DNA from 3 places in the Synechococcus sp. LTW-R genome. Region 2 is predicted to be linked to each of the others. Evidence: predicted binding sites of a transcription regulator. Region 2 holds the regulator's gene; each other region holds the start of a gene.

Region 1 (4,277 bases), 180 kb from region 2:
GCTCGAGTGGCTGAAGCCCGAGGACATGCAAACCATCGCCGAGATGCTCGGCGAGACCCATGACATCGTCCTGATCGACTGCCCGGCGGGCATCGAAGACGGCTTTAAGAACGCGGCCGCCGCGGCTAAGGAAGCCATCGTCATCACCACCCCTGAAGTGTCCGCGGTGCGGGACGCTGACCGGGTGATCGGCTTGCTCAACACCCGGGGCATCAAGCCGATTCAGATGGTCCTCAACCGGGTTCGCCCGAAGATGATGGCCAACCAGGAAATGCTGGCGGTGGATGACGTCACCGACATCCTGGCCCTGCCTCTGTTGGGGCTGGTGCTCGAAGACGAGCAAGTGATTGTGAGCACCAACCGCGGTGAACCCCTAACCCTGAACGGCTCCAACTCACCCGCCGCCACCGCCTACAGCAACATCGCCCGGCGCATCTGCGGCGAGGACGTGCCGCTCATCGATCCCTCCAAGGTGAAGCAAGGCTTGCGCGCCAAGCTCAGCCGCCTGATACAAACCAAGATTTTCTGAACTGATGAGCCTGCGCGAATTCATCGACAAGTTGCTTGGGCGTCAGACCGCCAGCGCCACCACGGCTAAGGAGCGCCTGCAGCTGGTGCTGGCCCATGACCGCAGCGACCTGAATCCGGAACTGCTGGAGCAGATGCGCCGCGAGATCCTCGAGGTGGTTAGCCGCTACGTCGAGATTGACCTCAGCGAAGGGGATGTGAGCCTCGAGACCGAAGACCGCGTGACCGCTCTGGTGGCCAACCTGCCGATCCGCAGGGCCATCTTTAAGCCCACCCCGGCGGAAACCGAGGAGGGCGCAGAGGCCGAGGACGCCAGCGAGACCCCGAGCGCAGAGGCGGAAGCGAGCGAAACCGAAGAGGCCATCGCCAGCCAGGCCTGATTGATGGGAAAGCTGAGGGGAGTTGCCTCTCCCCATGGTTGCCCCCGCAGGCCTTCAACCCACGCCAGCAGAGCGGCGCGTGCTCTCGGAATTGCGACGCGGCAAAAGCAACGGTTCGATCGCAACCACCTTGGCCATCAGTCGACGCACGGTCGAATGCCACCTTTCGCGTCTGCTCAGCAAAACCGGTTGCCGCAACCGCACCCAGCTCCTGCTCTGGTCCATGACCGAGCGATAAGCTCTGGCTGGGGCCAGTCCCCTTTGCCGGCTTAGCTCAGTGGTAGAGCAGCGCTTTTGTAAAGCGAAGGCCATCGGTTCAAATCCGTTAGCCGGCTTTTCAAGGACAGTCCCGGTCCTCCTCGTCAATCAACACTCCTACAACTGGGGTGATGAGGCGGCCTTTCTCGGACTCCAGAGCGCACTCGCATCTCGGGGTTACCGGATCGAGCTGATCCTGGGCAACACCCACGCCATACCGGAAGGCGGCTGCATCGCCGCTTCAGGCATCCCCTTTTATCCGGCGCAAGTCAGAACACGTCTCGAGCGCTGGTTGCTGTCAGCCTCCCTACTCCATCCAGCCCTGTGGTTTCTCAGCTGAAACACCAACACAGGTCCAACGAGAGACACAAAAAGCCCCGCGAATGCGGGGCTAGGGGTTCATATCAAGCGGGAGTCACTTGACGTACTTCAGACCTCGGTAGTTCAGCTGAGGGTGCTTCTGGGAGACAGCCTCTTTGTTCTGCTGGTACTTCTGGCCGCGGTAGGTGAGGGTCATGGGTGGTTCCTCGGAGTCAGCCCAGGTCCCCGTTCCATGGCCTGGATCGAACTGCGCCTCAGACACCAAAGGGTGCCGAGGTGAACGTTTTGTAGCGATTGCTACAGCACCGTTTTAGCCGCGCCAAAACCAGGCGTGTCGTTCAGCCGATTACATAACGCTGATTTCGATGCTTAATCGCTCGGGCAGTTCTGACGCGGGGTCAAAAAGAACAGCAGCTCGCACTGAAAACGCGTGAAATCACTGAGGGCGTTCTCCACATCCCCCGGATACCCCTGATCGGTCTGATCCGACGACGGGAGGGGGCCGATTGGCGGCGGCAGGGCTTCAGCCATCGCGACCCCAGGCAGAGCCGAAAGGGATGCCGCAAGAACAACAGCAGGCCAACGGGTCATCACCGCACCACAGCTCTACTCACTCCTTAGCCATGGCCAAAGCGAACGGCAAGACATGAAAAAGCCCGCCGGATCCCGAAGGATCAAGCGGGCCATTCAGGAGTGGACGTGGATCAGGCTGGGCTCAGCCGACGCTCCACACACCACCGGCAATCTTCACCAGGGGAGCCACGATCGTGGTGCCCGCCAGGAACCAAGCGAAGGCAGCGCCGCCGCAACCGCCGAGCCAGAAGCCGCTAGCGAATTCGGCCCAACCAGCCTTGGTGAACAGATCTGAGGGGGGGTTGTCGATGGTGGCGTCAGCCGGCTGCACGTTGGGGCCGCGGCCAGCGGTGCCGTAGATCGACAGGCACACCGTCAGGATCGAAACCAGACCCACGGCAGCGAGCAGACCAGCGGTGCTGGCGTACTCGGTGGCGCGCAGGGGGCCGCAGATGGTGAAAGGGCCGTAGAGGAAGAAGCCATGGGCCATGCCCACTTCCAGACCGCGACGGTTGGGAGAGAGGGCAGGGCGATACGCAGGCAGCGCACTCAGGAAAGCGCGGCTGAAGTAGCTGCTGTTGACGGGAGTGGCCAGATTGCCGACGCAGGGGTCGGCCACGGGGGTCACGGTCATCGGGGGAAGAACGTCAGGAGGCTGGGGAATAAAGCGGCGACAACTCAGTCGCGGGCTTCAATCACGTTGAACAACAGGGCCATGGCCACAGCAGGAGCCAGGATCCCGACAAGGGGCACGAACACCGAGGGCATCCAGGCGGCGACGAAGTCTCCGGTCATCAGCGTGGGCCAATACAGCTAACGTTCGGCACTGTAAGGAGACCTCCCTGAGCTGCTCTTCGGGGCCTCCAGGGGCGACATAAAAGTTCAGACCAACCCCACGCCGAGCCATGACCCAGGCCCTCACCGGAATCGTCCTCGCCGGCGTCGTGGCGGCCTGCTGGGTCCTGGGCCGGCCCAAGCGCAACATCCTGCGCTCCACCGATGCCTCCGCCATTGCGGCCATCAACCGCAGCCAGATGGAACTGGTCATCCCCGCTGGCACCGGCGATGCCAAGGGACAAACCAGCGGCCTAACCGTGCAACTGCCCGCCGCCCATGACCGCCGCGGCCGCGGGCTGCTGCTCAAGCAGCTCGAGGCACAGTTCCGTGCCGGTGGTGAAGCGCGCCGCAGCGCCATGGCGGTCTGCCAGCTCTGGCGTCACCGCGAGGCCCTGCCCCTGATGCGCCGCGGCCTGCGCGATGCCGACCAGGTCGTCGCCGCCCTCGCCGCCGATGCCATGACCCACTTCCGAGGCCGCAGCAGCGCTCCTGTGGCCGCCGCTCAGCCGCTCAAGCTGCCGCGCAACGTCTCGCGGATGCGATAGATCGGGCGACCTTGGCTCTCGTGATAAGTGCGCATCTGCACCTCTGAGAGCAAGCCAAAGCAGAACAGCTGCACCCCGGTGATCAAAGCCAGAACAGCCACCAGCAGCAGGGGGCGATTGCCGATCTCAGCGCCCCCCAACTTCACCGCGAGCAGATAGGCGCTCAGCAAGGCGCCAATCCCCATTGCGCTCAGCCCCCCAAAACCGAAGACGTACATCGGCCTGGTCAAGAAGCGCTTCATGAACCAGACGGTGAACAGATCCATCAGCACCCGGAAGGTGCGATCAATCCCGTACTTGCTCTGGCCGAACTGGCGGGCGTTGTGGTTCACCTTCACCTCCGCAATCCGAGCCCCCTCGATGAAGGCCAAGGCGGGCAGGAAGCGGTGCAGCTCCCCATAGAGGTTCATGTCCTCCACCAACTCGCGGCGGTAGGCCTTGAGGGAACAGCCGTAGTCGTGGAGCCGCACCCCGGTCACCCGCGCGATCAGGGCATTGGCAATCTTGCTGGGGAGCAACCGGCTGACGGCATGGTCCTGACGCTGGTGACGCCAGCCGCTGACCAGGTCGTAGCCCTCCTCGAGGCGCCCCAGCAGCATCGGGATGTCGGCCGGATCGTTCTGCAGGTCCCCGTCCAAGGTGACGATCAAGCGCCCGCGGCTGGCGTCAAAACCCGCAGCCATGGCCGCGGTCTGGCCGTAGTTGCGCCGCAACAGAACCGCCACCAGCTCCGGGGCCCCGGCCGCCTGCTGCCGCAACACATCCGCGGTGCGATCCGAGGAGCCGTCATCCACGAGCACCAGCTCAAAAGAGCGCCCCAGGGGGCGCAGGGCCA
Region 2 (4,277 bases):
AGCTTTAGCCAGCGGGTGCTCGAGGGCGAGGTCAGTGCTGGCGGATTTGAGTGGACGTTCGCCTGGTTCTTTGACCGCGGGGAGTTGCAGGTGGAACCGTCCCTGGGCCGGGCTTTGATCCAGGACGCCCTGCTGCGTTTTCTGCTGAAAACCGATTACCAGCTGGAGGCGGGGGGGGACTACGCCTTCAACGTCCGGGCGAAGTTTTAAGGCCCAGCACGGTCAAGCCAGGCTCGCGCTTAAGCGTCGTTCCCCAGTGGCGCTCGAGCAGGAGTTGCGCGACCACATCGTCGTAGTCCCGGGGCGGCAGGCGTAGGCCCTCCGGCAACAATCGCCGCCATCCCCTGGGGGGCTCCAGCTGCCAGTAGCGCGCGCGGGCGGCCAGGGTGGTTCCGGCTTCAGGGATCACCTGGACCCTGAGCCCCAGGGCGCTGAGTTGCTGTTGCCAGTGTTTGCTGCCAGTGCCATTGCCGAGCACCACCGCCTCTATCCCAGCGCCGTTCTGCCAGCTTTGAATTTGAGCGAGGCAACCGTCGGGGGAGAGCACGCCTGCGGCCAGGACCGTGCCTGAGCCCTCATCAGACAAGACCAAGCCGCATTTGCTAAGGCCTGGATCCAGGCCGAGCCAGGCGCTCATGGGCGCTGCCAGCGGATGTCCACGGCAACCGGATCGGCCAGATCGCTGTTCGCCCTGGAGACGGCCTCGAGTTTTGCGGTCTCGCCGGGAGGACGGTTCACCAGGGCCTCGGCCAGTTGGCTGACCCGCGTCGGATCGAATTGCAAACCATTGGCCAGGGCCCCTTGGCGTTGGGCGCGGGTTAAGGCTGCGGCTAGGAGCAGGTTGAGGCGGCTGCGCACCTGGTCTTGGGAGCGTTCATCGGCCTCCAGCACGGTGGTGGCCAGTTGTTCGCCGCTGCGAACGACCCGCTTGTTGGGCCTGACATCTGGGAATGCGACCACCTGACGCTCGCCCTTGAGCACGTTGGCAGCTGAGATCAGACTGACCACCCACTCGCCGCGCTTGCTCAGGGTGGTCTCCAGCTTGCTGATGTCGCTCCGCGGCACCAGCAGGATCTGACGGTTCGGTGTCTCCCCGGGCAGCACCCGTTGGTAGACGTTCAAATTTGTGCGTTGCAGCAGGGCGTGGATGACTTCCCTGGCCTGACTGGCGTTCTCGATCCGGACCTTGGCGACCTCGAGGGGTTGCCCGCTGCTGATCACCACATCGCCTTGCCGCAGGGCAATGAGGTTGCGTTCCAGGCGCTCCAGTTCTTGGCTGCTGGTCTTGATCTTGATGTTGAGCTTGGCGAGCTCAGCGCGGTTCCGCTGCAGGTCGGAATCCTTGGCCGCGATGTCGCGGCTGAGGCGATCGCGTTCAACTTCCAATTGCCGGCGCTGCTCCATCAGCGGGGCCAGTTCCTTTTGGAGTCGGTTGGCCTGCTGTTCGACCACCTTCAGTTGGCTCTGGGCTTGGCTGCGCTCCTGTTCGGCACTGCGCAGGGCACTGCGGCTTTGGGCTAAGTCCTTGCGGCTGCTGGCCAGGGCATCACGGCTATCCCGCAGACGTTGTTCGATCTGATCGAGTTCGAACAGCCCGGTGCGCAGGCGATCACTGACGAGCAGCATCAAGCCCAGTGAAATCGCACTGATCAAGCTGCCGGTCAGGACCGTGATGACCACGGCCGTTTTCTTGGGCCGCAGCCGAAACAAGCTGAGCCGCGCCTTGCCGACCTTGGATCCCAAGCGATCCCCCAGGGTGGAGAGCACTCCCCCGAGGATCAGCAGCGCCAGGATCAGGATCCAGCCGGACACGACGTTGGGCGACGACGGTCAGTATCGGTTGCAGGCGGTGGGAAATCAGCGGGGATCAGCCACCCGGTCAGCCGTTTAGCTGAAGCGCTTCGCCAGGGCAAGCGGGTCGAACACGGTGATCTTTTTGCGGTCGATCTGCACCAGGCCGTCGTTGCGGAGGTCCCCCAGAAGCCGGGTGATGGTGACCCGCGTGGAGCCGATGGCCTCCGCGATGGCTTGGTGGGAAAGACGCAGGTCGATCGTGATGCCGTCGCTGCTGGGAACCCCAAAATCGCGGCAGAGCACCAACAGGAAACTCACCAGGCGCGAGGACATGTCGCGGTGGGTGAGGGTTTCGATCATGGTCTCGGTTTGCAGGATCCGAGAGGACAGACCTTGCAGCAGGAGCAGTCCCACCGCAGGGTCCTGTTCAATCGCCTTGCGCACCGAGGTGGCGGGGGCCGTCACCAGCTCGACACGGGTGAAGGCGATGGAGTGATAAAAGCGATCCGAGCGTTGGCCGGTCAGCAGGGAGAGCACCCCGAACAGGCTGTTTTCCCGCAGGAGTGCGACCGTGATCTCTTCGCCCGATTCGTAGACCCGGGAGAGGCGAACGGCTCCGCGTTTCAGCAGGTAGACCTTTTCGGCTGGATCTCCGGGGAAAAAGATCGTCTTGCCGCGCTCGACAATTTCGGTCGTGCTGCCGCTCAGCCCCCGGATGACATCCAGGAGCGTTGCATTGGGTGGCAGCGGACTTCCCGCGATCGGTGCGATCACAGAAGTACCGGTAGTAGGGCTAGGGGAGTAGCGGCTGAATCCTTGCGTTGCCACGACCATTTCAGCGCGACTGAAGTCTGCTGGAACCTACGGATCAGTCCAGGGCGGCCGTGTAGCCATTGAAACTAATTCGGGGCTTCTTCCAAAGCCTTGGTCTGAGCCGCTTGGAGTTGCTGGATGCCAGCTTCGGCGAGGTCCACCAGGGAAGACAGCTGTTGGCGGCTGAAGGGTGCGCCTTCGGCGGTGCCCTGAATTTCGAGCAAATGCAGCTCTTGATTCATCACCACGTTCAAATCCACCTCGGCGCGGCTGTCTTCGCTGTAGTCGAGATCCAGCAGGGCGGCTCCATCCACGAGGCCCACCGACACCGCCGCCACCTGGCCGATCAAGGGTGAGCCCTCCAGCACTCCGCGTTGTTCGAGCCGTCGCAGTCCAAGGGCTAGGGCCGCCCAGGCTCCCGTGATCGAAGCGGTGCGGGTCCCGGCATCGGCCTGCAGCACATCGCAATCGATCTGCAGCGTCCTCTCCCCCAGCAGCTCGAGATCGAGGCAGGCCCGAAGGCTGCGGGCAATCAAACGTTGAATTTCCTGGGTTCGGCCGCTGAGCTTCATCAGCTCCCGCGGCTGGCGGCTGGGGGTGCTGGCGGGCAGCAGCCTGTAGTCGGCACTCAGCCAGCCCTTGCCAGAGCCCTTGCGCCACTTCGGGACACCCTCCTCGAGGCAGACGCTGCAGATCACTGCGGTGCGACCCGTGTGAACGGTGACGGAGCTCAGGGCGAAGCCCATCGGATCCCAGCCGAAACGCGTGCTGCGTAGATCCGAGGTGCTGCGGCCATCCCGCCGGGGTTGGGTGCTGGTCATGGCCTCGATGGTACGGGTGTTTGCACTACAGGTAGTGCTTGTTGCTTGCCGGACGGCCTAACGCCGCTACATTCAGGATCCCAAGCGGCAGCCATGCACTCGATGACGGCCAGCATTGCAGCCACTCCCAGTGCAACTCCCCGTGCTGGACACCTGCGTCCGCTGGCCTCGATTCCAGCGTCGGCCCCCGCCCGCAGCGTGCGCCTGGCGGCCCAGCAGGAGGGGCAGCTCCAGGTGCATACGGCGCCCTTTCGCGGCAGCTTCAGCGGCGTGTTCAGTCAGGCGTTGCGCAGTGCTGGATTGGGGAGCCGCGTGCTCGTCAGCCAGTTCCTCAAGGGCGGTGTTGATCAAGGTCTGGATCGCAGCGTTTGGCTCTGCGGCCGTCTGCAGTGGCTTCGGCCTGCCGTGGCGGGTTGCCTCGCCGAGCCCATGCCGGCATCCCAGGCGGATGCCGCGGCTGTGCGGGAGGTTTGGGAGTACACCCGCGAGCAGCTCTTGGGCGGGCAGCTGGATCAGCTGGTCCTCGATGAGCTGGGCTTGGCTGTTGAGCTGGGTTATTTGGCGGAAGCGGAGGTGGTCTCGGCCCTGGAGCAGCGGCCGTCCAACCTGGATGTGATCCTGACGGGGCCGTCCATGCCCACGGCTTTGTTGGCCATGGCCGATCAGGTCACCCAGCTGCGCCGAGGTTTCTAATGCTCAAGAACGACCGTTGGATTAACGAGCAGGCCGCCCAGGGCATGCTCGAGCCCTTTCAGCCGCAGCTAGTCCGTCATCTCGATCCGGAGAACAGTCAAAAGCCGGTCTTGAGCTTTGGCTGCTCCTCCTACGGCTACGACCTGCGCCTGTCGC
Region 3 (4,277 bases), 770 kb from region 2:
TTCCCGGCCCACACCAAGCAAGAATCAACGGAAGATAAGAGAGCAGGCAGAAAACTAGAAGCCCTCTCTCACCCATGCGGCGGAAATGTGCCACGAAGACGTCGAAGTGAGCACTAATACCAACATCAGTACATTGATGAATGACGAGAACATAAGAGACAAGACCGCTTATTGAAGCAATACTGATCAAACCAAGAAAACGGGCAACCTTACTTGTCCATAACCTTCGCCAATCGACTGAATAAGCAGAAACATTGCCAATCCTGATGTTTATCAAAAACAGAACCCATAGAGGAGCTATCAGCTGAACAAAGAACAATCTACTCGAGAAGGATGCAACAAGACTGTAAGCAAATAAAACATAGATTCCTATACCCCTGAAGCCACGACACTCGCCCGAAAGCAAACAAGAAACCAGGAAAATAAGTAGCGCAACATTAACAAAGTTGCCTCCGTGGTAAATGGGAACACCCGAATAAAAAATTATTTCAGCATACCCAGGAAAGAACCAAACAAGGAAAGAATAAACACCAGCAGACAAATACAATCCGGCCACACCGCAAGAAAATTGAGCTAGAAAAAGAAACGCAGACACACAAAAGAATATTTGAACATGCCAGTAGAATGAAAACTGTTCAATCCAGTTCCCTGAAAAAATACCGGAAACAAAGGCGAGGAAATAATCTGGAAACAAGCTTGGTATACGTGCCCAGGTAATATCACGCAGTCCGAAACCTTTGCCGGAGAGAATTAATCTAATATGATCAAATGGCATCAAGTGATCATTATTTAGAACCCAAGCCTCAGGGCCAAACAGCGGGGCAAGGACTTGATACGAAACAACAGTAGCGAGTATCGAAGTGATCACCAAGTGGCAAAGCAGAGAGACTCGTAGCTCTTTCCGCATCTTCACCAAAACATTTTTGCCAAAATATTAACACCAAACTGCAGCAAGCCTCAATAGCCGGAGGCGCCCAAAACAAGTCTTTCAGAGGAGTCAACAGAACTGCATAAATACATTCACAATTGTAGGGTGAATAATTAACGAAGCCGAAATGGCGATGAAAAACTTGTGTACATCAACTTAGAACCAATGGAAACATTCAGGTCACTCATCAATGACTGTAATCGAGGGGTATTCTCGATAATTCTTAGCCTCTAAAGACTTCGGACAAGGAAGTTGCAAACCCTTTGCCCTTCTGTTGAAACAAAACAGCAAAAGCCCGGGATGCTCTGCACCCCGGGCTTGCTCATGGAGACGGTGCTCAGTACAGCTGCGGAGAACCGACGCGCTCGGCATAGGCCTCTTCGCCATGTTCGGCGACATCCACACCGAGGTTCTCAGCCTCTTCCGTCACGCGGAACTGAACGCCAAGACCCCGCAGAACACCAGCGATCAGGAAGGTACCGATCGCAGCCAGGCCATAGGCCACCAGCACGGCCTGCAGCTGACCGAGAACCAGGGCACCGCGGCCCTGTTCCGCCAGAACCTGACCGGCAGGGTGCGCGGAGATCAGCTCAGCGTTGGCAAAGACACCCGTCAACAGGGCACCGGCGGTGCCGCCCACGCCATGGACGGCATAGGTGTCGAGGGAATCGTCAAAGCGCAGCTTCACCTTGACCTGGACCGAGAAATAGCAAAGGACGGCGGTGATCGCGCCGATCGCCATGCCCGAGCCGATGGTCACAAAACCAGCGGCAGGGGTCACACCCACCAAGCCAGAGACAGCACCGGTGGCCATTCCCACGGCAGTGGGCTTGCCATCGCGCCAGGTCTCCACAACCGACCAGGCCACTAAACCGGCCGCAGCCGCGACATGGGTGGTGGTGAACGGAATCTCAGCGCCGCCAACGGCAAGCTGGCTACCGCCGTTGAAGCCGAACCAACCAAACCAGAGCAGACCGGTGCCGAGCAGGATCTGGGTCACGTCATGGGGAGGACGGATCGCCTTGGGCCACTGGCGCCGGGCGCCGATCAGACCAGCCAAGACCAATGCGGTGACGCCGGAGCTGATGTGCACCACGGTGCCACCGGCGAAGTCCAGGTCTTTGCCCAGGAAGCCGCCGCCCCAGACCATGTGGGCCAGCGGGGAATAAACCAGGAGCAGCCAGATCGGCGTGAACAGGCACCAGAAGCGGAAGCTGATGCGCTCCACCAAGGCGCCTGAAATCAGAGCCGGCGTGATGATCGCGAACATGCCCTGGAACAGGGCGAAGGTCAAGCCGGGAACGGCCAAGCCATCCCAGACCTCCGGCAGACGCTCCAACAGAGCAAACGTGAAGGGGTTCCCCACCACCGCCTGAGCGGCGCCGCCATCAGCGAAAGCCAAGCTGAAACCAAAGGTGGCCCAGACCAAGGTGGCGATGCCCATCATCACGAAGCTCATCGCCATCGTGTTGAGGACATTCCGCCCCTGAACAAAGCCGCCGTAGAAGAAGGCCAGACCAGGGGTCATCAACAGAACCATCGCTGCCGACATCAGCAGCAAGGTGTTGTCAGAGCTGTCCAGCGTGGCCTCAGCGGCCTGGGCTGGCAGGAAGGCACCCAGCAGGAGCTGAAGCGCAGGAACAGTGAGAATAGCGATCAGCAATCGGCGCTGTCTCGAAAAAAACCGCACGCGAGTTCATTCGGTAATGACGGCTACCGTTTCAGGCAACAGGGAGCCCAGACTGTTCACAATGAACATTTTTACCTCCTCCTAGCGGTCCGCATCCGTTCAGACCTCGGAATCCCCGCCCTGTTCAGCGCGCAGGCGGTCCATCCCCGCGGAAGCCATGCGCTGGGAGCGATTGATCGCCTTAACAATCAAGAAGAGAGCCCAGCCCACAATCAGGGAATTGAGCAGCACATTCAGGGCCTGTCCGATCAGAAGCTGCCCACCGGCATAAGGAATCACCCACTTTTCCCAGCCGCCATTGCGAATCAGGGGATTCAGCAAAGGCATCAAGAGATCCTTCGTGAGGGCATCGACGATCTGCTGAAACTGCGTGCCCACGACCACCGCGATGGCCAGATTCAGGGCATTGCCCTTCTGAAAGAAGAACTCCGTGAATTCCCGCAACCAGCGACGAAAAGCGAGCATGAAAGACCAGAGAACTCAGACTTTCATTCGAACACGGGATACAGCAAGCCCTTAACCGTTCAGCCCTGAGAACCAGGTTCTTGAAGACCGGAGCGCAGAAAGGCAACGCTCTTTTGAACACGCTCGATCTCATAGTCCGTTTTCACCTTTTGCTTCTCCAGGACCTCGACACGCTTCAAGAGATCCTCCAGGAGTTTGTTCTGGAGTGACTCCACCTGAACAAGCCGCTTCTTCTTGTCGGGATCCGCAGGCCCAGAAGAGGCCGTTCCATCCAGCACGGCACCGTCGGTCTCCAGATACACCTCAGCGAGACGCTCGAGAACCTTCGTGTACTGCCGGCCCTGACGCCGGCAGAGATCCCGAAAGCGATCCAAGACCTCAGGCTTGAAGTTCGCAGCGAAGGCACCAGGACGCGACACAACCAAGATTCGTATAGCAAGAACAATACGTCTCTCCGCTTGGGTTCATTTCCCGGCTCAGCGACGAAGACGTTGCACCTGCACCACTGAGCCCTCCCGCAAACAGAAAACGGCTCCACCTACATAGACCTGCATTGCGCCACCTATACAGAAGAACCGGGCCGCCTCGGATCGGCCGGCTCGACAGGCACAAAAAAAGGGCACGGATGTGCCCCAGATACGTTGCAATGACTGAAGAGTCGAAGGGGAGAAGGTCAACCGCTCCCCGACCGACCTCAGTAGTCGAAGTCGCCGCCGCCCATGCCGCCGCCGGCAGGAGCTGCTTCCTTCTTCTCGGGCAGGTCAGCCACGATGCACTCGGTGGTCAGAACCATGCCGGCGATCGAAGCCGCGTTCTGCAGACCGGAGCGGGTCACCTTGGCGGGGTCAACGATGCCGGCCGCCAGCATGTCGACGTACTCGCCGGTGGCGGCGTTGTAGCCCTCGGTGAAGGGCTTGTTCTTGACGTGCTCCGCGACGACGGAGCCGTTCACACCAGCGTTCTCAGCGATGCGCTTGAGGGGAGCGGTCAGGGCGGAAGCCACGATGGTGGAGCCGATCAGCTCCTCGCCGGAAAGGTTGGCCTTGGCCCAATCCTCGAGGGAGGGAGCCAGGTGGGCCAGGGTGGTGCCACCGCCAGGAACGATGCCTTCTTCAACGGCCGCCTTGGTGGCGTTGATGGCGTCTTCGAGGCGCAGCTTCTTGTCCTTCATCTCGGTCTCGGTGGCGGCACCCA

Evidence for each region. The regulator NtcA, encoded in region 2, controls nitrogen genes in cyanobacteria. The targets are predictions, from matches to a motif close to GTANCNNNNGNTAC.
Region 1: the regulator NtcA is predicted to act here: its motif matches at 1,775-1,788, upstream of H0O22_RS07900 (DUF4278 domain-containing protein).
Region 3: the regulator NtcA is predicted to act here: its motif matches at 2,632-2,645, upstream of H0O22_RS12915 (ammonium transporter).

Annotation. Positions count from the first base shown of each region.
Region 1 covers NZ_CP059060.1:1,391,924-1,396,200, forward strand. The annotation lists gene minD (septum site-determining protein MinD) at 1-529, shown strand, start outside; gene minE (cell division topological specificity factor MinE) at 534-908, shown strand; gene H0O22_RS07890 (response regulator transcription factor) at 943-1,146, shown strand; tRNA gene H0O22_RS07895 (tRNA-Thr) at 1,172-1,243, shown strand; gene H0O22_RS07900 (DUF4278 domain-containing protein) at 1,582-1,749, opposite strand; gene H0O22_RS07905 (hypothetical protein) at 1,857-2,078, opposite strand; gene H0O22_RS07910 (photosystem I reaction center subunit XI) at 2,203-2,694, opposite strand; gene H0O22_RS07915 (photosystem I reaction center subunit VIII) at 2,739-2,855, opposite strand; gene H0O22_RS07920 (HEAT repeat domain-containing protein) at 2,966-3,442, shown strand; gene H0O22_RS07925 (glycosyltransferase family 2 protein) at 3,400-4,277, opposite strand, start outside.
Region 2 covers NZ_CP059060.1:1,568,239-1,572,515, reverse strand. The annotation lists gene H0O22_RS08975 (DUF3146 family protein) at 1-210, shown strand, start outside; gene H0O22_RS08970 (resolvase) at 188-637, opposite strand; gene H0O22_RS08965 (DUF3084 domain-containing protein) at 634-1,812, opposite strand; gene ntcA (global nitrogen regulator NtcA) at 1,888-2,628, opposite strand; gene rph (ribonuclease PH) at 2,694-3,428, opposite strand; gene H0O22_RS08950 (cob(I)yrinic acid a,c-diamide adenosyltransferase) at 3,531-4,121, shown strand; gene dcd (dCTP deaminase) at 4,121-4,277, shown strand, end outside.
Region 3 covers NZ_CP059060.1:2,342,204-2,346,480, reverse strand. The annotation lists gene H0O22_RS12920 (hypothetical protein) at 1-871, opposite strand, end outside; gene H0O22_RS12915 (ammonium transporter) at 1,266-2,591, opposite strand; gene H0O22_RS12910 (MscL family protein) at 2,718-3,083, opposite strand; gene H0O22_RS12905 (hypothetical protein) at 3,143-3,502, opposite strand; gene groL (chaperonin GroEL) at 3,778-4,277, opposite strand, start outside.